DNA from 3 places in the Marilutibacter alkalisoli genome. Region 2 is predicted to be linked to each of the others. Evidence: riboswitches for the same ligand, from Rfam matches in the RefSeq annotation. Region 2 holds a riboswitch; each other region holds the start of a gene.
The links. Region 2 has a riboswitch for cobalamin ahead of btuB (TonB-dependent vitamin B12 receptor). Riboswitches for the same ligand answer to the same signal wherever they lie in the genome.

Region 1 (7,961 bases), 1.4 Mb from region 2:
ACGATGTGGTTCGCGTAACCGTTTGTAACAGCCGGTGACGGTGACGCACGAAGAGCGCGTGCCCGTTGCACAGGAGATGCTCCACACCGCAATCAGACGCTGAAGTGAGCGTGCGCCCGAGGCCGGCGTAACGATCCGAAGGTTCCCGACGTTGCCCTAGTGCGAGAACAGCACCGGTATCGGTGATTGTTCGAGCAGATGCCGGGTCACGCCCCCGAATACGCGCTCCAATGCCCGCGAGCGGCTGTAGCCACCGGCTACGATGAGGTCGGCCCGGCTTTCGAGGGCATGGCCGAGGATGGCTTCGCCGGTGAAGCCGAGTGCGCGCGGGCGCCGGACCAGGCTGGCGGATATGCCGTGACGCTCGAGGTGTCCGATCAGGCAGGCGTCCAGGCGTTCGGCATCGCCATTGCCGCTGCCGCGCTTGCCGTCGCCGCGTTCGACCATCAGCACGTCGACCGAAGACGCCCGCCGCAACAACGGCAAGGCATCGTGCACGGCGCGCGCGGCCTCGCGCGAGGACTTCCAGGCGATGACGACATGGTTGAACGCCCGGCCCTCATCGCTATCCGGGACCATCAGCAGCGGCCGGCCCGATGCGATCAGGAGGTCGCCAAAAAGCGCCCGCTGGACGGGCTGCAGGGGACGCTCGACGCCCATCACTGCCAGGTCGGCATGGTGCGCATGGAAAGCGGAGATCTCGCCGGGCGCGAGCCAGCGCGACTTCGACAACCGGACTTCATGGGCGACGGATTCGCGGGCCAGCCGCTGCTGGACGGCCTTCGTGAGTCGCTGCTCCGTGGCGGCCACGGTTTCATCGATCGAATCGAAGATTCCGTCAGGCGGATACGCCCACGCGGATGGCGCCCGCGAAACGAGACTGACCGTCACCAGTGCGATGACGTGGCCGTCGTCGGCCGCAGCAAGCGCGCACGCCCGGCGCATGGCCGACTCGTGGATGTCTTCCGACGCGACCGGAAGCAGGATGTCCTTGAACATGGTGGGTTCTCCGGAATGAGTAGGGCGGGGTGCGGCATCAGGATCTTCGCGTGTGTCGATCCGGGATCAGTGGGAGAACAGGATCGGAATCTGCATGGCCGACAGCAGGCCGCGGGTCGTGCCACCCAGGGCCCATTCGCGGAAGCGCGAATGGCCGTAGCCGCCTGCGACCAGCAACTGCGCGTCGACGCGGGCGGCATGCCTGAGCAGGACCGTCTCCACCGTTTCATGACGTGCGGGTCGCTGCAGACGGACGAGGTCGACCTTGAGTCCGTGTCGGGCGAGATGGCTGGCGATGGCGGTGTCCGGCAGCAGTTCCGGGTCGCTTTCGCTCGACTCCACCATGACGACGTCGATGGCCTTGGCCTGTGCCAGCAGCGGCATCGCATCGTGGAGCGCCCGGGCCGCTTCGCGTGTTGGCTGCCAGGCGATGACGACGCGCCGGAAAGGGGGCTGGATCAGTAGGCGAGGGGGAACCATCAGGACCGGCCGTCCGGTCTTCATGACCAGTGTGGCGAAGTAGGAATGGATGACGGCGGATGAATGGGCGTTGCCGTTGGCCGACGTCATCACCACCAGGTCCGCGTTGCGGGCATGCGACGCGATGGCGTCCGGCGGCTCGGTGACCAGCGATTCGACCACCTGCGCCGAGGCAAAGATCGGGAGTTCGTCCAGCCGGGTCCGGATCCGCGCCGCTTTCAGTTCGGCCTGGTTCCTGAGCTCGTCGTGGAGTTGCAGGACGGCATTGTCCTGCGCCATTCCGACCGGAGAGGGATCCGGGATGGGCAGCTTCAGGGCGACCAGGACGGACAGGTGTGCGCCCTCGCTCGACGCAAGCGCAATGGCGGCTTCCAATGCGTTCACATCGCCGTTGCTGCCGGTCATGGGCATTACCAGGTCTTTCATCGTCCAGCCGCTCGTGGGATCGGTTGATGTCGGTCATTGGACCCCTGTATGCGGTCGAAGGGCTTGATCTGGATCAACGCAGGCCCGCATCCGGAAGTGTCGCTCGCGCCGCTGGCGGATACCGGGAAACCGGTCGATTGATCGTGATCAACTCCACGCGCAAGCGGCGGATCTAACGTGGCGGCACTCTTCCCGTCGATATCGCCGCGAGCCGATGGCCCCCGAGACACCTCCATTCCATTGCCAGGGCACGGACGCCGTTCTAGCAGGGCTGTCCAGTTCCCGGACTGGCCTGAGTGCGGCCGACGCCGAGGCGCGGTTGGCATGCCACGGGCCGAACCGGTTGCCGGAAGGGCGTAGTCGGACCGTGCTGGAGGTGTTCCTGACGCAGTTCAGGAGTCCCTTCATCTATCTGTTGCTGGCGGCCGGCCTGGTTTCGCTGCTGTTGTCGCACATGGCCGATGCCGTCTTCATCTTCGCCGTGCTGCTGATCAATGCCGCCATCGGATGCTTCCAGGAATGGCGGGCGGAGACGCGATCGCGTGCGTTGCGCGCATTGATCAAAGGCACCGTGGCCGTCTGGCGCGACGGCCGCCTGCAGCGGCTGCCGACAGAAGTGCTGGTGCCGGGCGATGTGGTCCAGGTCGAGAGCGGGGAACGCGTGGCGGCCGATCTGCGCCTGATCGAGGCACGCAACCTGCTCGTCGACGAAAGCCTGCTGACCGGCGAATCGGCGGCGGTGCTCAAGCACGCCGATGCCATGCTGGAGAGCGTGACGCCGCTGCCCGAGCGCGTGACCATGCTGCATGCCGGAACCACGATCCAGGTCGGTCGTGGCCTGGCAGTGGTGGTGGCCAGTGGCGACTCGACCACGGTCGGCCAGCTGGCGGCGGAACTGGAGCGGCCCGACGCACCGCCTCCGCTGGTCCGGCGCATGGCCCGCTTCACCCGCCATGTGGTGGTCGCGGTAGTAGTGGTGATCGCGTTGATCACCGCGTTGGAACTGATGCGCGGCGCTTCGGCCGGCGACATTTTCCTGCTTGCGGTGGCGTTGGCGGTATCCGCGATTCCGGAAGGCTTGCCGGTGGCGATGACCGTAGCCCTGTCGATCGCGACCCATCGCATGAGCCTGCGCAACGTGATGGTGCGGCATCTGCCGGCGGTCGAGGGGCTCGGCGCCTGCACCCTGATCGCGACCGACAAGACCGGCACGCTGACCCAGAACGTGCTGACGGTCGAGCGGCTATGGGTGGCCGGCGCCGGCGAGGTCGCGCCAGATGCCGCCGCGTCGAAGTCGCTGCTGGTCGCAGCCGCGCGTGCCAGCGAACGTGCGGCCAGCAGCGGCGAGGGCGTCAGTGGCGATGCGGTCGACCTGGCCTTCCTCGACGCCGCGGCGGCACACGGCTGGTGTCCGGACGACGACGATCCTGCGCTGGTCGTCGCGCGTGTGCCCTATGAGCCGCAGAAGCGCTTCGCGGCCTCGATACACGCCGATGCGGAGGGGCTGGTCGCGTATGCCAAAGGGGCGCCGGAAACCATCCTCTCGCTATGCGGGCATGTCGCCCCCGCGGCGCAGACGGCGGTCGAATATCTGTCCGGTGCCGGCTACCGGGTGATCGCCGTGGCCGAAGGCCGGGTCGCGAACGCACATGAGGACGGGCTGGGCGGACTGTGCCTGCTGGGCTTCGCCGGCCTGATCGATCCATTGCGGCCCGAGGCCCGCGGTGCCGTCCACGCGGCGCAGAGCGCGGGCATCCGCGTGGTCATGGTCACCGGCGACCATCCGCGCACCGCGGCTGCCATTGCCGGCCAGCTCGGACTGGAGCTGACGCCGGATGCCGTCGTGACCGGGGCCGAACTGGCGGCGCTGCCCGTCGAGGGGTTCGATGCGGCAACCAGCCGGGCCAGCGTGTTCGCCCGTACCGAGCCGCTGCAGAAGCTGGCGATCGTCGAATCCCTGCGTCGCGATGGGCACGTGGTCGCGGTCACCGGCGATGGCGTCAACGATGCGCCCGCCCTGCATGCTGCCGACATCGGCGTGGCGATGGGCAAGGCCGGCACTGATGTCGCCCGCGACGCCGCCGATCTGGTCCTGGCCGATGACAACTTCGCCTCGATCGTTTCCGGCATCGAGGAAGGGCGGATCGCCTACGACAACCTGCGCAAGGTGATCGCGCTGGCGATCTCCACCGGCGTGGCCGAGGTCATGATGGTGCTGGTGGCCACGTTGACCGGCCTGCCGCAGCCGCTGACCGCAGTGCAGCTGCTATGGCTGAACCTGGTCACCAACGGCATGCAACACGTCGCGCTTGCATTCGAGAAGGGTGAGGCTGACGTGTTGCAGCGCCGCCCGCGCGCGGCCAATGCCCCGGTGTTCGATCGCCGGATGATCGAGCAAGTGCTGCTGGGCGGGGCGGTGATCGGCTCGATCGGTTACGTGTTCTATTACTTCGCGCTGGCGACCGGAATGGAGCACGTGGCCGCGCAAGGCGCAGTGTTGTGGCTGCTGGTCTGGTGCGAGAACGCACACTGTTTCAACTGCCGCTCCGAGAGCGAATCGGCATTTCGGATCCCGCTGTGGCACAACCCCTTGCTGGTCGCCGCCGTGATCGGCACCCAGCTGCTGCAGATCGCGGTGCTCGCGATTCCGCCGCTGCGCGATCTGCTCTCGCTGCAGGCAATGACCATCGCCGAGGGCCTGCAGCTGGGTGCGCTCGCCCTCATCGTGCTGTTCGCGATGGAGCTCTACAAGATGTTCCGCCGCCGGCATCCGATCAACGGCTGAGGCGCTGCGCCCTGCATCGACGCAGCCGCCTTGCCGCACCCGTGGACGATGGTGTCCGCGGACGCGACCGGTTCACTGCGGCGCGTAGCGCAGGGTCAGGAACCACTCGCGGCCGGGCTGGTTGTACCAGGCCACGGTCTCGTATTTGCGGTCGAACAGGTTGGCGACGCGGGCCTGCAGGGTCCAGTCGGGGTGGAAGGCGTACTCGGCGCGCAGGTCGAAGGTCGCGTAGCCGCCCAGGCGCGTGCTGTTGGCGACATCGTCGTAGCGGCTGCCTTCGGCGACGCCGGTCAGGCCGAGGCGCACGGCACCGAAATCGCGATCGATGTCGATGCGCGCGTTGTGGTCGGCGCGGCGCGGCAGTTTGTTGCCGGCGAAGAAGCCTTCGCGATTCTCGGTGTCGACGAAGCTGGCGCTGGCATTGACGACCCAGCCGGCCAGCTCGGTGTCCATGCCGACCTCGGCACCGCGCATGCGTGCGCTTTCGATGTTGTTGGGCAGGAAGATGCCGGCGTCGTAGGCGATCAGGTTGTCGGCGCGGGTGTCGAATGCGTCGATGCGCCAGTTGATCGCGTCCCCGCGCCGGGCCAGGCCCAGCTCCCAGCTCTTCGATTCTTCCGGCTTCAGGTCGGGGTTGCCGAAGAACGGAAAGTACAGTTCGTTGAAGGTCGGTGCCTTGAACGCGGTGCCGTAACCGGCGGTGATCCGCCAGCCGTCGCCGAAGCCCATCCCCCAGGCCACACTGCCGGTGGTGTGGCCATCGAACTGCTCGTTGTCGTCGCGGCGCAGGCTGGCCTCGAACGAGTGTGCGCCGAACCGTCCTTGGTACTGTACGAAACCGGCGTGGTTGCGGCGCGAGGTCTCGGCATATTCGGTGCTGCCCTCGACGCGGTCGCGCAGCCAGTCGAAGCCGATAGTCAGCATCTGGTCACGGGCGAAGGTGAAGTCGCCCTGCACGGTGGCGCTGTCGCGGTCGGTGTCGAAGCGGCCGGCGGGGTTGCTGTCCTTGTAGTTGTCGGAAGTATCGCTGTTGCGGCCGACGACCAGCTTGAACGCCGCCACGTCCGACGGCTGCCATTGCGCGTTGGCGCCGATCACCTGCTGGGTGATCTTGGACAGGTTCTGGAAGCTGCCGTCGTATTCGTTGCGGCCCTCGGCGCGCAGCGCGTGCACACCGAGCGAGAGGGTCTCGGTGGCGTCGATACCGGCGCGGGCCGACAGTGAGCGGTTGCGGTAGCCATCGTCGTCGGGTTCGTCGGCAAAACAGCCGGCGCCGAAGTCGAACGGATCCGACGGGTCCGGGCCACGGCCGCGGCAGGCGTCGAAGCCTTCGGTATTGGTGTAGGCGGTGTCGAGACCGAACCAGGCATTGCCGCTGCGGCCGCCGAGGCCGGCGGTGCCTTGGGCATAGTCGTGGCTGCCGACCGTCGCACTTCCCCGCATGTGCAGGCCCTCGCGGTCGCGGCGGGTAAAGATCTGGATCACCCCACCGATCGCATCGGCGCCGTACAGGCTGGAACGCGGGCCGCGCACGACCTCGATGCGCTCGATCATCGCCAGCGGCAGGTCCTGGAACGAGACCAGGCCCGAGGTCGGCGAACCGACGCGGATGCCGTCGATGAGCACCAGCACGTGGTCGGACTCGGCGCCGCGCAGGAACAGCGTGCTCAGCTTGCCGGCACCGCCCTGGTTGGCGATGGTGATGCCGGCGCGGCCGCGCAGCAGATCGGGCAGGTCGCGGGCCTGGCTGCGCTCGATCGCCTCGCGGTCGATCACCTCCACCGGCACCAGTGCGTCGTTGACGCTGATCGCGGTGCGATTGGCAGTGACGGTGACCTCGTCGAGGTCGGTCGCATTCTGGGCGCGGGCCGGCGATACGGCGGTAGCCAGCGCGGCGGCAACGGCCAGGGACAGGATCTTTGCGGACATCGGGGGCTCTCTCCATCGCGGGCCTGGCGGCCACGCATTGCGTTCGGGTTACGCGTGGGAGGAGCGAGGCGTCGACGGACGGCAGCATGCCGTCATCGCTGCCGCGATGCCCTCCGCATCGCAATCAGTCATGGGCCTGCCGCGACCGGTGTGCAGTCATCGGCATGGTCCGCCCACGAGGCCGGTCTCCGGACTTGCAGGGCAGGCGGCCGGATGGACGCCCCGGCTTCCGACGCCTTCCCGCGCGCTGCACGGTGGCCCGTGTCGGAAACCTTGCCTGCTTACCGTTGCGGGGGCAGTGCCGGAATGTTGCGCGCCGATCGATTCAGTGGTCGATCGCGGCAGGTCACCGGCTTCCCGTTTCAACCCGGGCCGGTCGGCCCTGGGTCACCTCGAAGCGCGCGTAGTCTACGCCAAAGGCGAGGAGTGAGTGGAGAGGAGTAAGAAGTGAGAGAAAAAGCAGGCTCTCCCCCACTCGCTTCTCACTCCTCTCCACTCTCCACTGCTCCCGGGGGCGGCGGCTCGACCGTATCGGCGGTCATTACCGTCGTGCGCACCGGTGCCGCGGCCGGCTTGTAGCGCGGCGGCGGCAGTTGCTCGATCGCGGCTTCGGCCTCGGCAACCAGTTGTTGCCGCCGAGGTTCGGGCACCTCCTGCCAATGGCAGTCGCACAGCGCGCCCTCGATCGCGTACAGCAGGTTCATGGTCGGCTTGAAGCCGGCACGCTTGATCCGCATGTAGGCCTCCACCGGCCCCGCCGCCTCCAGCTCCTCGCGCGTGTGCAGGCCGACCTGGCGCAGCCACGCCGCGCTCTTGGGGCCGATATTGCGGAGCTTGGGCAGAGTCATGCCGGTGCGTTCCCCGTGGTTTGTTCCATATAGATACGGGCAATGGCTTCCAACCCGGCCTGGTCGTCGGCATCGAAGCGGCCGCGCAACGGACTGTCGAGGTCGAGCACGCCGATCAGGCCGCCATCATTGTCGACCAGCGGCACCACCAGCTCCGAGCGTGAGGCGGCATCGCAGGCGATGTGGCCGGGGAAGGCATCGACATCTTCCACGCGCTGGGTTTCGCGGCTCGCCGCGGCCACTCCGCACACCCCCTTGCCGAGCGGAATGCGTACGCAGGCCGGCAGGCCCTGGAACGGGCCGACCACCAGTTCGTTGCCATCGAAGAAATAGAAGCCGACCCAGTTCAGGTCCGGCAGACTGTTGAACATCAGCGCGGCCAGATTGGCGGCATTGGCGATGCGGTCGTGCTCGCCATGGACCAGGCCGCGGGCCTGCTCGGCGAGTTGGGCATACTGTTCCGGCTTGCTGCCGGTGAGGGCGGTGGCGGCGAA
Region 2 (7,961 bases):
GCACGAGCGCATGGCGCCGCCCATCAGAGTTCTATCCCGTGCTGGGCCTTGATGCCGGCCTTGAACGCGTGCTTGACCAGGCGCATCTCGGTCACAGTGTCGGCCGCCTCCACCAACGCGTCCGGCGCGCCGCGGCCGGTGACGACCACATGCTGGCGCTGCGGCCGCGCCGCGAGCGCGGACAGCACCGCATCGAGCGGCACGTAGTCCTTGTTGAGCGCGATGTTGAGTTCGTCCAGCAAAACGAAGTCGAACGCCGGATCCGCCAGCATGCGCGCGGCCACGTCCCATGCGGCGCCGGCCGCGGCGATGTCGCGCTCGCGGTCCTGGGTCTCCCAGGTGAAGCCCTCGCCCATCACGTGGTACTCGAGGCGATCGGCAAAGGCATCGCCCATCGTGCGGAAGAACAGATCCTCGCCGGTACTGAAACTGCCCTTGATGAACTGCACCACGCCGCAGCGGAAACCATGCCCGAGCGAACGCGCGAGCATGCCGAAGCCGGATGAGCTCTTGCCCTTGCCGTTGCCGGTGTTGACCACCAGCACACCGCGGTCGATGGTCGCCCGCGCGATCCGGCGGTCGACCAGTTCCTTCTTGCGCCGCGCCCGCTCGCGGTAGTGCTCCTCTTCGGTACGGCCGAGACGCTCGGAACCGCGGCTCACGACACCACCTCCTCCACGCGACGGACCCTCAGGGTCGCGCCACGCCATGCCGCGCGCAAGGCGAAGGCGATGCCGGCATAACCGGCCAGCGTGCCCAGCGAACGCGGATAGTACGTCGGGACGCGGGCGATGAAGCCCTGCCATGTCGGTTCCGGATAGCGTCCGGAAAAGAACCAGTAGCCGCCCTTGGACAGCAGGTAGGCCACGCTGGCGGTCGCGACCAGCACCAGCGCCAGCCGCGGCACCATCCGCCAGTCATCGACATGCAGGTTCCGGTAGACGTGCCCGCCCAGCCACAACGCGGCATAGGCGAAGGCCAGCGCCCAGTACGCCGGCGACAGGCACCAGTCGCTGATCGTGCCGGCCGCGTAGCTGCCCAGATCGAGCGCGGTCGCGAGCACGAAGAACGCCGGCAGCGCCCACATCGGCCGCAGCAGTGCGCCGGCAAGGAAGAACACCGCCCACGACGCGCTCGGCAGGGCATCGACGCTGGCGAAATGCTGGCCGCGGGTGGCGATCATCAACGCCGCGAGCGCGAGCCCGACGAGCCACTGGTCGCGCGTGGACGCCAGTGGCAATGGTTGTGCATGTGCTTGCATCGGTACATCCCTCCTGTCGGATGTCGGATCGGACATGAAGATCCGGATCAGTGCTGGCCGGCGCCCTGCGGGGCCCTGCGACGCATCGCATATGCCACGACCGCGTGCACCGCGAGCGCCACCACGATGTAGGCGAGCGTCGTACGCACGAACAACGGCCCCCACTGCCAGACACGTGCGATGTATTCGGCGAAGTGCGGATCGGCATAGCGCCCGCCGAGCCAGTAGAACGCGCCGTTGGAGATCAGGAACGACAGGCTGGCGGACACCAGGCCGGCCCCGGCCGCGCCCAGCATCGGCAGCCACGCCGGCTGCAGCTGACCGGAATACAGCCGACCGCCGTACCACAGCACCGCATAGGCCGGCAGCAGGAACGCGTAGGACGGCGTCACGCAGAAATCGCTGACCCCGGCGTATTCGATCGAAACCCAGTCGATCGTCACCGCCAGCGCCAACATCGCCACGAACTGCCAGTGACGGCGCAGGTACAGGCCGCCGAGGAAGAACAGCGCCATCGATGCATCCGGCAAATGCAGGGCATCGCCAAAATGGTTGAAGCGCGTGGCGACCATGAACGCCGCGAAGGCGGCGAACAGGCCGAGGTTCATGGATCCGGAGAGCGGTTTCATCGGCAGGCCTCGTCGGGAAGGGAATGGAACCGGGACGCTCAGCGGCCCGGCCGGTAACGGACGCTCAGCAGCCAGTTGCGGCCGGGCTGGTTGTAGAGCGCGGCGGTTTCGTACTGCTTGTCCAGGACGTTGTTGAGCGACAGCCGCAGCTGCCAGTCGTTCGAGAGCGCATAGCCCACGCGCAGGTCGGCCAGGCCGTAGCCACCCATGCGGGTGGTGTTGGACAGGTTGTCGAAACGCTCGCCGACGCCAGTCACCGAGGCCCCGGCGCTGAAGTCGCCGAAACGCCGGTCCAGGTCGATGCGCGCACTGCGCCTGGCCCGGCGCGGCAGCACCTTGCCGGCGTTGCCGGCGCGGTTCTCCGGGTCCAGCCAGCCCAGGCTGCCGCTCAGGTCCCAACCCAGCACGGTGGTGTCGAACGTCGCCTCGACGCCGCGGATGCGGGCGCGGTCGATGTTGTTGGGACCGCCGAAATCGCCGAGGTCGGCGTCGTAGGCGATCATGTCGTCGATGCGGGTGTCGTAGGCGTTCAACGACCACACGCCCCAGCCATGCGCGCCACGCAACCCCAGCTCGACGCTGCGCGACGTTTCCGGCCCGAGTGCCGGATTACCGTAGCCGGGGAAGTACAGCTCATTGAAGGTCGGTGCCTTGAACGCGGTGCCGTAGCTCGCGGTCAGGCGCAGTGCGTCGGTGAAGTCCCAGCCCCACAGCACGCTGCCGGTGGTCTCGCCGCCGAACTGGCTGTCGTCGTCACGGCGCAGGCTGGCCTGCAGCGACTGCGCACCGAACGCCTGCTGCCACTGGCCGAACACGCCGCGGTTGATGCGGCGGTCGACGGCATAGGCGGTGGTACCGTCAATCTCGTCGCGCTGCCAGTCGAAGCCCAGGGTCAGCAGGCCGGCACCGATGCCCAGGTCGGCCTGCAGCCCGCCGACCTTGCGGCGGGTGTCGAAGCGCGAGCTGAACACGCCGTCGAAAAAGTTGTCGCTGAGATCGGCGCTGCCGCCGGCGCTGGCGGTGAACGTCACGCGCTCGTTCGGCGCATGCCGCAGGCGCCCGCCGAGGACCTGCTGCACGCTGTCAGCCTCGCTGGCCGGACCGCCGTCGTACTCGTTGCGGCCCTCGGCACGGAACACGCGCAGCTCGCCGTCCCAGCGCTCGTTGAAGCGGTATCCACCCTGTGCGGTCAGCGACGTGTTGCGGTAACCATCGAGGTCGGGATCGAAATTGCGGGTGCCGCGGTAGGCGTTGATGCCCTCGGTGGTCTCGTGCGCGGCCTGCAGCGAGTACCAGCCGCCGCGCGTGTCGTCGCCGCGGCGTCCGGCCAGGCCGGCGGATGCCCGGCGGGTCTTCTCGCTGCCGATGGCCAGCATGGCGTTGGGCTCGAACGGCCCCTGCGGGCGACGGGTGAAGATCTGCACCACCCCTCCGATCGCTTCGGAACCGTACAGGCTGGAGAACGGGCCGCGCACGATCTCGATGCGCTCGACCTGTTCGACCGGGATGTCCTGCAGCGCCGCGCTGCCGTTGGTGGCGGAGCCGAGCTTGATGCCGTCGACCAGCACCAGCACGTGGTCGGACTCGGTGCCGCGCAGGAACAGCGAGGTCGACTTGCCCGGGCCACCGTTGTTGGCCAGCGAGATGCCGGCACGGCCGCGCAGCAGGTCCGGCACGGACGGCGCCTGCAGGCGCTCGATCTCGGCACGGTCGATCACGGTCACCGCGGCCAGGGTCTGGTCCTGGGTCCTGGCGGTACGGGTAGCGGTGACCACGACCTGGTCGAGGTCGACCGCGGCACCGGTGGCGAACGCCGGGATGGATGGGAAAAGAATCAGGGAAAGCGTCGATGCCAGCGTGGCACGACGAAACACGACTGCATGGCGATGCACGGAAACTCCTTCACCGCGCCTGCCCGCGCGGATGGCATGGAAACGAACAGGCGGAAGGAGGGTGCAAGACGGCACGCGGTGCGTGCAGCCCGTGACATCGCCCACCGCATGTCGGGTCATGCCTGGGGCCGGTCTCCGGGCTTGCGAGCGGAACCGGCGGATCGCCGTGGGCTCCCGGTCCGCGCCTTCCCATGCATCAGGCACAGTGGCTGCGTGCGGACCTTGTCTCGCCTACCGTTGCGGGGGCAGCTCCGGAATTGCCGATCGCGATGCCACATGTCGTGGCCCGCGACCCGGCGCACCGGATTCCCGTTTCAACCACCGTCCCGGACGGGAGCGGCAGTCACCTCAGGCGGGACGGAGTCTAGCAGTTTGCCGCAGCCCTGAGCGGCGCGACGTCATGACATGTGGGCATGTCGCCCTCGTTACCACGGGAGCTAAGGAGCACAAGCCCATGAATTCGCCCCTCTCCCGCACACGGGGTGAAGAGGCACGTTTGCGAGCCACTGGCTCGCGTGCCGATGAACGCCCGAGCGCTATGCGCTATGCGCGAGGGCCGGGGCGCGGGTTGGGGTGAGGGCGCTTTTCAGGCGCCCTTGCGGAACACCAGCACGCCACCCTCGGCATCGGCGGCGATGGTGTCGCCGGCGGTGAACTCGCCGGCCAGGATGCGTTGCGCCAGCGGGTTCTCCAACTGCTGCTGGATCGCGCGCTTGAGCGGCCGCGCGCCGTACACCGGATCGAAGCCCACGTTGCCGAGCAACACCAGCGCGTTGTCGCTCAATTCCAGCTTCAGGCCGCGCTCGGCCAGCCGCTTGTCGAGCCCGGCCAGCTGGATCTTCGCGATTTCGCGGATCTGCGCCTTGTCGAGCGGGTGGAACACCACGATGTCATCCAGCCGGTTGATGAACTCGGGGCGGAAGTGGTTCTGCACCACGCCCATCACCGCCGCCTTCATCTGCGTGTAGCCTTCCGGCGAATCGGTGTCCGACAGCTCCTGGATCATCTGGCTGCCGAGGTTCGAGGTCATCACGATGACCGTGTTGCGGAAGTCGACCGTGCGGCCCTGGCCATCGGTGAGGCGGCCGTCGTCGAGCACCTGCAGCAGGATGTTGAACACGTCCGGGTGCGCCTTCTCGACCTCGTCGAGCAGGATCACGCTGTACGGACGCCGCCGCACCGCCTCGGTCAGGTAACCGCCCTCCTCGTAGCCGACATAGCCCGGGGGCGCGCCGACCAGCCGCGACACCGCGTGCTTCTCCATGAACTCGCTCATGTCGATGCGGACCATCGCGTCGGGCGAATCGAACAGGAACTCGGCCAGTGCCTTGCACAGCTCGGTCTTGCCGACGCCGGTCGGGCCGAGGAACAGGAACGAACCGCTCGGCCGGTTCGGATCGGACAGGCCGGCGCGCGAACGGCGCACCGCGTCGGACACGACCTTGATCGCTTCCTCCTGGCCGACCACACGCGTATGCAGGTGGCCCTCCATCTGCAGCAGCTTCTCGCGCTCGCCTTCGAGCATCTTGCTGACCGGGATGCCGGTCCAGCGCGCGACCACCTCGGCGATCTCCTCGGCGGTGACCTTGTCCTGCAACAGGGTGAAGCCCTGCTGCTCGGCTTCCTGCGCCACCTGCAGCTGCTTCTCCAGTTCCGGCAACGTGCCGTACTGGATCTCGCTCATGCGGCCGAAGTCCTGCTTGCGCTGCGCGGCCTCCAGTTCCAGCTTGGCGGCCTCGATCTGCTCCTTGATCTTCGTCGCGCCCTGCAGGGTCGCCTTCTCCGCCTTCCAGATTTCCTCCAGGTCGTTGAACTCGCGCTCCAGCGTGGCGATCTCGGCTTCGAGGTCGGCCAGGCGCTGCTTCGACGCGTCGTCCTTCTCCTTCTTCAACGCCTCGCGCTGGATCTTGAGCTGGATCAGCCGACGCTCCTTGCGGTCGAGCTCCTCCGGCTTGGAATCGATCTCCATGCGGATGCGCGACGCGGCCTCGTCCATCAGATCGATCGCCTTGTCCGGCAGCTGGCGATCGGCGATGTAGCGGTTGCTCAGCGTGGCCGCGGCGACGATCGCCGGGTCGGTGATCTCGACGCCGTGGTGGACCGCGTACTTCTCCTTCAATCCGCGCAGGATCGCGATCGTGTCCTCCACGCTCGGTTCGCCGACGAACACCTTCTGGAAGCGACGCTCCAGCGCAGCGTCCTTCTCGACGTACTTGCGGTATTCGTCGAGCGTGGTCGCGCCGATGCAATGCAGTTCACCGCGGGCCAGTGCAGGCTTGAGCATGTTGCCAGCGTCCATCGAGCCCTCGGCCTTGCCGGCGCCCACCATCGTGTGCAATTCGTCGATGAACAGGATCACCTGGCCTTCGTTCTTGGCCAGGTCGTTGAGCACGGCCTTGAGCCGTTCCTCGAACTCGCCACGGAACTTGGCGCCGGCGATCAGTGCGCCCATGTCGAGCGAGAGCACGCGCTTGCCGCGCAGGCCCTCGGGCACTTCGCCATTGATGATGCGCTGGGCCAGGCCCTCGACGATCGCGGTCTTGCCCACACCCGGTTCGCCGATCAGCACCGGATTGTTCTTGGTACGGCGCTGCAGCACCTGCACGGTGCGGCGGATCTCCTCGTCGCGGCCGACCACCGGGTCGAGCTTGCCGGACTCCGCGCGCGCGGTCAGGTCGATGCAGTACTTCTCCAGTGCCTGGCGCTGCTCCTCCGCATTCTCAGACTGCACGCTCTCGCCGCCGCGGGCCTTGTCGATCGCCGCCTCCAGCCTGCCCTTGTCCGCGCCGGCGGCCTTGAGCAGCTTGCCGGCCTCGCTGCTTCCCTCGAGCGCGGCGAGCAAAAACAGTTCGGAGGCAATGAAGGCGTCGCCGCGCTGCTGCGCCAGCTTGTCGGTGACGTTGAGCAGGCGCGCCAGGTCGTTGCTGGCGGAAACGTTGCCCTCCTGCCCGCTCACCTTCGGCAGCTTGTCGAGCGCCTCGCCGAGCCGCTCGCGCAGCAGCGGCACGTTGACGCCGGCCTGGGCCAGCAGCGGCCGGGTGCCACCGCCCTGCTGGTCGATCAGCGCGGCCAGCAGGTGCACCGACTCGATCACGTTGTGGTCGCGCCCGACCGCCAGCGACTGCGCGTCGGCGATCGCCTGCTGGAAGCGCGATGTCAGCTTGTCCATCCGCATGGGAATTCTCCGGAATCGTGGCGGCGCCTGCCGCAATGATCTGGAAATGCGGGCCGGCACCGTGGATTCAAGCGTGCCGTCGACACCTCGACGGGACATGGCGCCGACAAATGGCATCGACAGATGGCGTCCACCGGATGCTTACATGGGGGTGGTCACAATCGCGTGCATGATTCGCCCAGCCGCCCACCTGCCGCTGCCGCCCGCGATCTCACCCGACTGGGCGCTGTTCCTCGATGTCGATGGCAGCCTGCTGGATTTCGCCCCCACCCCGACGGTGTGCGTGTGCCGCCCGGGCTCATCGAGACACTGGAATCCCTGCACGCCGGGCTCGGCGGCGCACTGGCCCTGGTCAGCGGGCGCCGGCTGGCGTTCCTGGACGCCCTGTTCGCACCGCTGCGGTTGCCGGCGGCAGGCCTGCACGGACTGGAACGACGCGGCGGCACCCCGTGCGCGCTGCCGTCGCCACCGCCGGCGCTGGATGCCCTGCGCGAACGGGCCGGGGCGCTGTCCATGCGGTATCCCGGCGCAGTGGTGGAGGACAAGGGCGCCGCCCTGGCCCTGCACTGGCGTGGCAATCCCGCGGCGGCGGCCGGATTGCGGGCCCTGGCCGAAGCGGCCCTGGGTGAACTGTCCGGCTATCGCCTGCAATCGGGCGACCAGGTGCTGGAACTGCGTCCGGAGGGCGCCGACAAGGGCTCGGCGATCCTCGCCATGCTCGATGCATCGCCGTTCCTTGGCCGGCGCCCGGTATTCGTCGGCGACGACCATACCGACGAACACGGTTTCGCCGCGGTGCGCGAACGCGGCGGCATCGCCGTGCTGGTCGGCGACCGCCAGCCGAGCGAAGCCCGTCATCGCCTGCCCGATGCCAGCGCGGTACGGGCATGGTTGACCGACGGCGCGGCCAGACTGCCCGGCCTGCGGCAGAAGGGAGCGCGCGCATGAAGGACGATGGCATGAAGCCGGCTTCGCTAGATCTCGGCCTGATCGGCAACGGCAGC
Region 3 (7,961 bases), 1.6 Mb from region 2:
ATTCGACGCCGATGCCGGCATCGCCCTGGACGGGACCTTCGTCAAGCTGGTCAGCTGGTACGACAACGAGTGGGGCTACTCCAACAAGTGCCTGGAGATGGCCCGCGTCATCGCCGGCTGATCCGCCCCGCACCTGAAACCTGACGGGCGCGGCCCGGTTGGCAGGCCTTGACGGGCCTACTCGCTGACCCGGTCGCGCCCGCCGCGTTTTGCCCGGTAGAGCGCCTCGTCTGCCCGGGATAGCAGGCGATCCATGAATTCGGGTGATGGCTGGCTGGCGATGCCGATGCTGATGGTCACCCGGCCGCCCAAGCCGTCTTCGTGCGGGATGCAGGCGTCGCGAACCGCATCGCGGAAGCGTTCCGCCACCTCGCGGGTGATCGTGGCGCTGGTGTCGCGCAGCAGGACCACGAACTCCTCGCCGCCGACGCGTGCCAGCGTATCGCCGGGGACGCGCAGCAGGCCATGCATGATGCCGGCGACACGCTTGAGCACGGTGTCGCCGGCCGGATGGCCATAGCGGTCGTTGTAGGTCTTGAAGTGGTCGATGTCGATGATCAGTGCGCCGATCTCGGTTTCCGCATGCGCGGGGTCCTCGACCAGTTCACCGATCTCGCGCCGGAAGCCGCGTACGTTGAGCGCGCCGGTAAGGGCGTCGATGCTGGCGATGCGCTCGAGCTCATCGACGGCGTTGCGCAGATCAGCGGTACGCGCGGCGATTTCCTGATCGCGCTCCTCGACCACCCGCTGCAGTGATGTGGCCAGCTCTCGCTGTGCCTGCAAGGCATCGTTGAGCTCGCCGTAGGCGTGGTTGAGACGGTCGGACAATTCTCCGATCGCGCCGGCGATCGGTCGCAGTTCCATGGGCATGCCGCGTGCACTGTCGGCATCGAGCGGCGTGCCTACGGCGAAGTTGCGCAATGTGTCGAGCAGGCGTCCGGTACCGGCGGCCAGGTCCCTGAGCTGGATCCAGACGGCGGCGATTACACCAAGGCTGGTCACGATCAGCAGGGCGATCAGGGCCAGCGTGCTGCGGCCGATGGTTTCCAGCAATGGCCGATCGGGAGCCAGCAGCACGAGGACCCAGCCGCTCTCCATACGCGCACGTGCGACGAAGGCGCCGCCGCCATTCATGATGTCGTGTTTGAAACGGCTGCGTGCGGTATTCAAGGGCGCCGGCTCTGACAGCGTCAGGCGCGGATCGCTGACGACCTGGAGGAACTCATAGGACAGCCCCGGCGTGGTGTGAATGACCTGGTTGCGGCGATCCAGCAGCAGCATTTCGTAGCCGCGGGCATGGAAGGCCTGGCTGCGCCGACTGGCGAACGTCTCGACATGGATCGACGCTTCGATCACACCCATGAAACGGCCATCGCGGACGATCGGCGCGGATATCGCCACCAGCGGGTCGGTGCCCAGCGCGCGTCCGCGGAAGGCGTTGGAAACGTATGGTTGCAGGGTGCGGGCAGGGGCGGCGAAGTACTCGCGGTCGCTGACGTTGGAGGGGCTGGCACCGGTGTCCGGCCCGGTCATTGCGTGCGCCAGCACCCGCCCTTCGTGATCGGTTACCAGGGCACTGAGCAGTCCAGGCGAGGCGTCGAGCAGGCGGGCGAGGTCGTCCGGCCAGGCATCCGACGCGACATCGCGGGTCTGCGCCAGCACGATGAGGCTGGCCAGGCGGCTATGGACATAGTCGTCGATGCTGGATGACGTCAGGCCGGCCGACAGCCCGAGTCGATCGCCGAGGGAGTCGCGTTCGGCCTGGTATTGCTGCCAGATCAGCACCGCGCTGAACAGCACGGCCGGGACCGCGGCGGCAAACAGCAGCAGCCGGGCGAAGCGCCGACGCAGGGTCCATGGACGTTCCGGGCGGGCCAAGGAGGCGGGCGAACTCAGTGGGACGTTGGGCCTACGCTACCGCGCCGGCCGTCGCCCGACAATGACGCATATCACGGCTGCAGGCGGTCGCCGGCTCAGCGGCGCGACCGGGGCATCCCTGCCACCGGCCGCTGCGGAGATCAGAACGCGGCGTCGAACGCGACCTCTCCGCTGACACCGACCTGATAGGCCGACACCCTGCGCTCGAAGAAGTTGGTCACCTCCTGCACGTCTTGAAGATCCATGAAGCCGAACGGGTTGGTCGAACCGAAGCGCTTTGGCAGGCCGAGCTGGCCCAGGCGCTGGTCGGCGCAGTATTCGAGGTACTGGCGCATGTCCTTCAGCGACAGCCCGACCACTCCGCCGGACAGCACGTCCTGCGCGAACTGCATCTCGCAGTCGACGGCTTCTTCCAGCATCGCGACGACCTGCTGTTTCAGCTCGTCGTCGAACAGCGCGGGTTCTTCCTTGCGCACGGTGTCGATCACTTCGAACGCGAACGCCATGTGGCAACTCTCGTCGCGGAACACCCAGTTGGTGCCCGAGGCCAGTCCGTGCAGCAGCCCGCGCGAGCGCAGGTAGTAGACGTAGGCGAAGGCGGCGAAGAAGAACAGCCCCTCGATGCAGCAGGCGAAACAGATCAGGTTGAGCAGGAACTGCCGGCGCTGTTCGATGGTTTCGATGCGTTGCAGGCCCTGGATCGAGTCCATCCACTTGAAGCAGAAATCGGCCTTGGCCCGGATCGACGGGATGTTCTCGACCGCGTCGAATGCTTTTGCGCGCGCGGCCGGGTCGGGCAGGTAGGTGTCGAGCAGGGTCAGGTAGAACTGCACGTGCAGCGCTTCCTCGTATAGCTGCCGCGACAGGTACATGCGCGCCTCGGGCGCGTTGATGTGCTGGTACAGGTTCAGCACCAGGTTGTTGGCGACGATCGAATCGCCGGTGGCGAAGAACGCGACCAGCCGCTCGATCAGGTGCCGCTCGGCCGGGCCGAACTTGTGCCGCAGGTCGTTGACGTCGAGTGAGAAGTCGACCTCCTCGACGGTCCAGGTGTTGCGGATCGCGTCGCGGTACATCTCGTAGAACCGCGGGTAGCGCATCGGCCGCAGGGTGAGGTCGAAGCCGGGGTCGAGCAGGTGGGGGGAGGTGTTGTCGGACATGCAGGAATTCCTCTGGAGGAGTCCCTTCTCCCGCTTGCGGGAGAAGGTGCCCGTAGGGCGGATGAGGGCAGGGCGCGAGGCGGCCCTCACCCCAACCCCTCTCCCGCAGGCGGGAGAGGGGCTTCTGATTGGCGGCTACTGGCAGGCTTCGCAGCTCTCAGGGTTCTCGAGCGAACACGCCACCGCCGCGGCCGGCGCGATGTTGCTCACCGTCGACTTGGCGATCTTCGTTGCCGGTCGCGAGCGCAGGTAATAGGTCGTCTTCAACCCCTTCTTCCACGCGTACATGTACATCGACGACAGCTGGCCGATGTTCGGGCTCTCGATGAACAGGTTCAGCGACTGGCTTTGGTCGATGAAGGCGCCGCGCTCGGCGGCCATGTCGATCAGCGAGCGCATCGGCAGTTCCCAGGCGGTGCGGTAGACCGCGCGCAGCGACTCCGGGATCGCGTCGACGCCCTGGATCGAGCCTTCCGACATCTTGATTGCGTCGCGCAGCTCCGGTGTCCACATCCCGAGGGTCTTCAACTCCTCGACCAGGTAGCGGTTGACGACGATGAAGTCGCCCGACAGCGTCTCGCGCTTGAACAGGTTCGACACCTGCGGCTCGATGCACTCGTAGCAACCGGCGATCGAGGCGATCGTCGCGGTCGGCGCAATCGCGATCAGCAGCGAGTTGCGCAGGCCGTGCTCGCGGATGCGCGTGCGCAGGGCGTCCCAGCCGAGAGCGTCCGACGGCGCCACGCCCCAGGCCTCGAACTGCAGCTCGCCGGTTGATGCGCGAGTGTCGTCGAAGCCGGGATGTCTGCCGCGTTCGACCGCCAGCTCGTTCGACGCCGACAGCGCGTGGAAATAGATGTGCTCGGCGATCTGCTTCGACAATGCCCGTGCCGGCTCGGAATCGAACGGCAGCCGCAGTTTGAAGAACACGTCCTGCAGGCCCATCACCCCGAGCCCGACCGGGCGCCACCTGAGGTTGGCGCGGCGCGCGGTCTCGATCGGGTAGAAGTTGAGGTCGATGACGCGGTCGAGCTGGCGCACGGCCAGGCGCACGGTTTCGGCCAGCTTCTCGAAGTCGAAGCGACCGGCCTTGCCGTGTACCGGACCTTCCTCGAAAAGCTCGACGTGGTGCGACAGGTTGACCGAACCGAGGTTGCAGACCGCGGTTTCGTCCTGCGAGGTGACCTCGAGGATCTCGGTACACAGGTTCGACAGGTGCACCACGTTGCCCTCGCGCAGGGTCTGGTTGCAGGCGCGGTTGGACTTGTCCTTGAAGTTCATCCAGCCGTTGCCGGTCTGCGCCAGGCTGCGCATCATCCGTGAGTACAGCTCGCGCGCCTTCACCTTTTTCTGTGCCAGTCCGGCCGCTTCGGCGGCGCGGTAGGCGGTGTCGAAAGCATCGCCCCACAGGTCGGTCAGCTGCGGCACCTTGTGTGGATCGAACAGCGACCATTCGCCGTCGGCCTCGACCCGGCGCATGAACTCGTCCGGAATCCAGTTGGCGAGGTTGAGGTTGTGGGTGCGCCGCGCCTCGTCGCCGGTGTTGTCGCGCAGTTCCAGGAACTCCTCGACGTCGGCATGCCAGGGTTCGAGGTAGACGCAGGCCGCGCCCTTGCGCTTGCCGCCCTGGTTGACCGCGGCAACCGAGGCGTCGAGCGTCTTCAGCCACGGCACGATGCCGTTGCTCAATCCATTCGTCGAACGGATCAGCGAACCGTGCGAACGGATGCGGGTGTAGCTCAGGCCGATGCCGCCGCTGAACTTGCTCAGCTTGGCCACGTCCATGTAGCGCTTGTAGATGCTCTCAAGCGAGTCCTCGGGCGAGTCGAGCAGGAAGCAGCTCGACAGCTGCTCGTGGGTGGTGCCGGAGTTGAACAGCGTCGGCGAACTCGGGATGTAGTCGAGCTGGGCCATGCGCCGGTACAGCGCCAGCGCGTCGCCGACGTCCTCGCTCAGCGCGCATGCGACGCGCAGGAAGAACTGCTGCGGCGTCTCGATCACCGAACGCGCGGTCGGATGACGCAGCAGGTAGCGGTCGTAGAGCGTGCGCAGGCCAAAATAATCGAAGCGGTTGTTGAGCGAGTTGTCGATCGCGTCGTTGAGCTTGCGCGCGTTGTCCTGCACGAAGCCAAGCAGGCGGTCGTTGATCACGCCCAGTTCGTGACCGCGCTGCACCGACTGCGAGAACGCGTTGATGTCGATCGCGGCGACTTCTTTCTCGATCACCCCGGCCAGCAGGCGCGCGGCAAGGCGACCGTACTCGGGTTCCTCGGCGGTGAGCAGGGCGGCGGTGCGGATCGACAGTTCGTCGAGCTCGCGGGTGGTCGCGCCGTCGTAGAGGCCGGAGATGGTGCGCGTGGCCACCCGCATCGGATCGACCGAATACAGGTCCTCGGCGCAGCGGGTCACCGCGCGCACGATCTTGTTGACGTCGACCGGTTCGCGTCGGCCATTGCGCTTGGTCACCGTCATGGTCAGGTTGGCGGCCGGCGGGGTCAGGGCGAAGCCGTTGCCGGTCGGGCCATCAACCGAGCGTGGGGTGGCAGGCGGTTCGGCGACAGCGGTCGCGGAGGTGGTCGTCGCTGTTTCGGGGGCGTCGGTGTTCATTGTGGGGCTCCAGTGCAGGGCGCACGGGTCGCCACCCTTCCCTCGAGGGCGACGCACGGGGACATGACGGCATCGGCGATGACGGTCGCCGATTCAGCCACGCCCCCGCGGGCGCGGAATCTGCAGGATGGAAGCGGGGTGTCGCACGGCCCGAGACGGGCAGGGTGCCGGTGGAGAGCCCGGCACCGGCATTCGGACCGGAACCCCGGACCTTCGCCGCGACACCGACCGCCTCCCCCCGGAGACTCCCTGGCCGGTCACCGCGCGGTGTGCTGCGCGCGGCTGTCGGCAGGTCTTCGGGCTCTGGACATGGGCGAGAAAAGAGTGAAGAGGAGTGAGAAAAGAGTGGCGAACCGCCTTTTACTCTTCACTCACTTCTCTTCACTCTCTCCTTAACCTTTGCCTACTCCCCACCGCTTCCCAGGGCCGTGCCCCAGTGCCATGACGGGTTTCGTTTCCACTACCGCTGCGGGGCAGCGCCGGCTTTGGTCCGCCTTTCGAAGGCGGGTACCGCACCGGACTTCCCTTTTAAGCTGCGCCGGCCACGAGGACCGGTGCAGCACCGACGGACTCAACATAGTGGGGTAATGCCGATCCGTCAACACGATATGTGGTGGAAAGTGGAGCGAGTAGAACCTTGACAAAACCGATGCCGCCGCCCCGCCGGTGGTGTAGCCTCGCTAGCAGCTGAACGGGATGGGCGGATGCAATGGAAGGATTGATCGTGCTGCTGGTGCTGGCGGTACTGCTGGTGCCGGTGTTGCTGGTCGTGGCGCTGGTCCTGATCGCCGGATTGCGGTCAAGGGTCGCCGTCCTCGAGAACCAGGTCGCATCGCTCCGGACCGCGCGGAGCACCGTGTCCGATACCGGGGCGACGCTTGCGAAGGCTGCGGCCATGAGGCCCGATGCTCCGCCGTCAGTCGCGCCAGCCCCGGCTCCGCGGTCGCCTGCTCCAGAACAGGCTGCTCCAGAACAGGCGGCTTCAGAGCAGGCCGCTCCAGAACAGGCCGCTCCAGAGCAGCCTGCGCGTCCCGCGCCGGCCACGCCACCCCCTGCTCCGATGCCGCCGCCGCTGCCGCGTGCGCCCGCGGCCGCGTCGTCCCCGCCACCTGTCGCCGGGCCTGCGCCCGTCCGCCCGGGTCCCGATCCACTCGATGTGCTCGTGCGTGCGGTGAAGCGCTGGTTCACCGAGGGCAACGTGCCGGTCAAGGTCGGCATGCTGGTGTTGTTCGCCGGCGTCGCGGCATTGCTCAAGTACGCCAGCGATCAGGGCTGGATGAGCTTTCCGATCCAGTTGCGCCTGGCCGGCGTCGCCGCGGCGGGGCTGGCCGCGCTGGTGTTCGGCTGGCGCCAGCGCGAACGTCGGCGCAGCTTCGGCCTGAGCCTGCAGGGTGGGGCGATCGGCGTGTTGCTGCTGGTCGTGTTTGCCGCGTTCAAGCTGTATCCATTGCTGCCACCGGGCGCCGCGTTCGCGCTGAGCATCGTGCTGGTGGCCGGTGCGGGCGTGCTGGCCGTGGCCCAGAATTCGGTCGCGCTGGCGATACTGGGCATCCTCGCCGGGTTCCTTGCACCGCTGTGGCTTTCCACGGGCGGCGGCAACCATGTCGCGCTGTTCGGCTATTACGCCGTGCTCAACGCGGCGATCTTCGCGATCGCCTGGTGGCGACCGTGGCGCGCGCTGAACCTGCTCGGTTTCGTGTTCACCTTCGGCATCGGCACGCTGTGGGGCGTGCTGCGCTACCGCAGCGAGGACTTCGCCTCGACCGAACCGTTCCTGCTGCTGTTCTTCGCGTTCTACCTGCTGATTCCGATCCTGTACGCACGCCGTCGCCCGGCCGGGCATCGCGACCTGGTCGATGGTTGCCTGGTCTTCGGCATGCCGCTGGTGGCGTTTTCGCTGCAGGCCGGCCTGCTCGAAGGGCAGCGGATGGCGTTGGCGTTCTGCGCGCTCGGCCTGGCCGCGATCTATGCCGCGCTGGCGTGGGCGTTGCGGCGTCGCGAGCACTTCGCCGCGCTGGTGGCCCCCTACGCGGTGCTGGCGGTCGGCTTCGCGACGCTGGCGGTGCCGCTGGCGCTTTCGGCACAGGCCACGGCCAGCGTGTTCGCGCTTGAGGGTGCGGCGCTGGCATGGCTGGGACTGCGGCAGCAGCGACGGCTGCCGCAGGTCGCGGGCGTATTGCTGCAGCTGGCGGCTGCGGCGAGCTTCATGATCGGTTACCCGGGGGCCGCCCCGACGATGGCCGTGGCCAACGCCGGTTTCACCGGTGCCTTGTTGATCGCGCTGGCCGGCTTTGCCAGCGCCTGGAGTTACTGGCA

Region 1: it holds a riboswitch for cobalamin, as region 2 does, so the genes downstream of both, btuB (TonB-dependent vitamin B12 receptor) here and btuB (TonB-dependent vitamin B12 receptor) in region 2, are expected to answer to the same signal.
Region 3: it holds a riboswitch for cobalamin, as region 2 does, so the genes downstream of both, FKV23_RS03160 (ribonucleoside-diphosphate reductase subunit alpha) here and btuB (TonB-dependent vitamin B12 receptor) in region 2, are expected to answer to the same signal.

The regions. Positions count from the first base shown of each region.
Region 1 is NZ_CP041242.1:490,770-498,730, forward strand. Features, by position in the region: gene FKV23_RS02140 (universal stress protein) at 157-999, opposite strand; gene FKV23_RS02145 (universal stress protein) at 1,066-1,905, opposite strand; gene FKV23_RS02150 (cation-translocating P-type ATPase) at 2,120-4,690, shown strand; gene btuB (TonB-dependent vitamin B12 receptor) at 4,763-6,619, opposite strand; cobalamin riboswitch at 6,782-7,030, opposite strand; gene FKV23_RS02160 (TfoX/Sxy family protein) at 7,102-7,467, opposite strand; gene FKV23_RS02165 (GAF domain-containing protein) at 7,464-7,961, opposite strand, start outside.
Region 2 is NZ_CP041242.1:2,966,590-2,974,550, forward strand. Features, by position in the region: gene FKV23_RS13115 (cobyrinate a,c-diamide synthase) at 1-24, opposite strand, end outside; gene cobO (cob(I)yrinic acid a,c-diamide adenosyltransferase) at 24-662, opposite strand; gene FKV23_RS13125 (hypothetical protein) at 659-1,261, opposite strand; gene FKV23_RS13130 (hypothetical protein) at 1,309-1,890, opposite strand; gene btuB (TonB-dependent vitamin B12 receptor) at 1,929-3,782, opposite strand; cobalamin riboswitch at 3,892-4,148, opposite strand; gene clpB (ATP-dependent chaperone ClpB) at 4,369-6,957, opposite strand; partial or broken gene otsB (trehalose-phosphatase) at 7,127-7,905, shown strand; gene FKV23_RS13150 (glycoside hydrolase family 15 protein) at 7,917-7,961, shown strand, end outside.
Region 3 is NZ_CP041242.1:733,096-741,056, forward strand. Features, by position in the region: gene gap (type I glyceraldehyde-3-phosphate dehydrogenase) at 1-121, shown strand, start outside; gene FKV23_RS03150 (sensor domain-containing diguanylate cyclase) at 178-1,878, opposite strand; gene FKV23_RS03155 (ribonucleotide-diphosphate reductase subunit beta) at 2,019-3,038, opposite strand; gene FKV23_RS03160 (ribonucleoside-diphosphate reductase subunit alpha) at 3,174-5,510, opposite strand; cobalamin riboswitch at 5,916-6,227, opposite strand; gene FKV23_RS03165 (DUF2339 domain-containing protein) at 6,355-7,961, shown strand, end outside.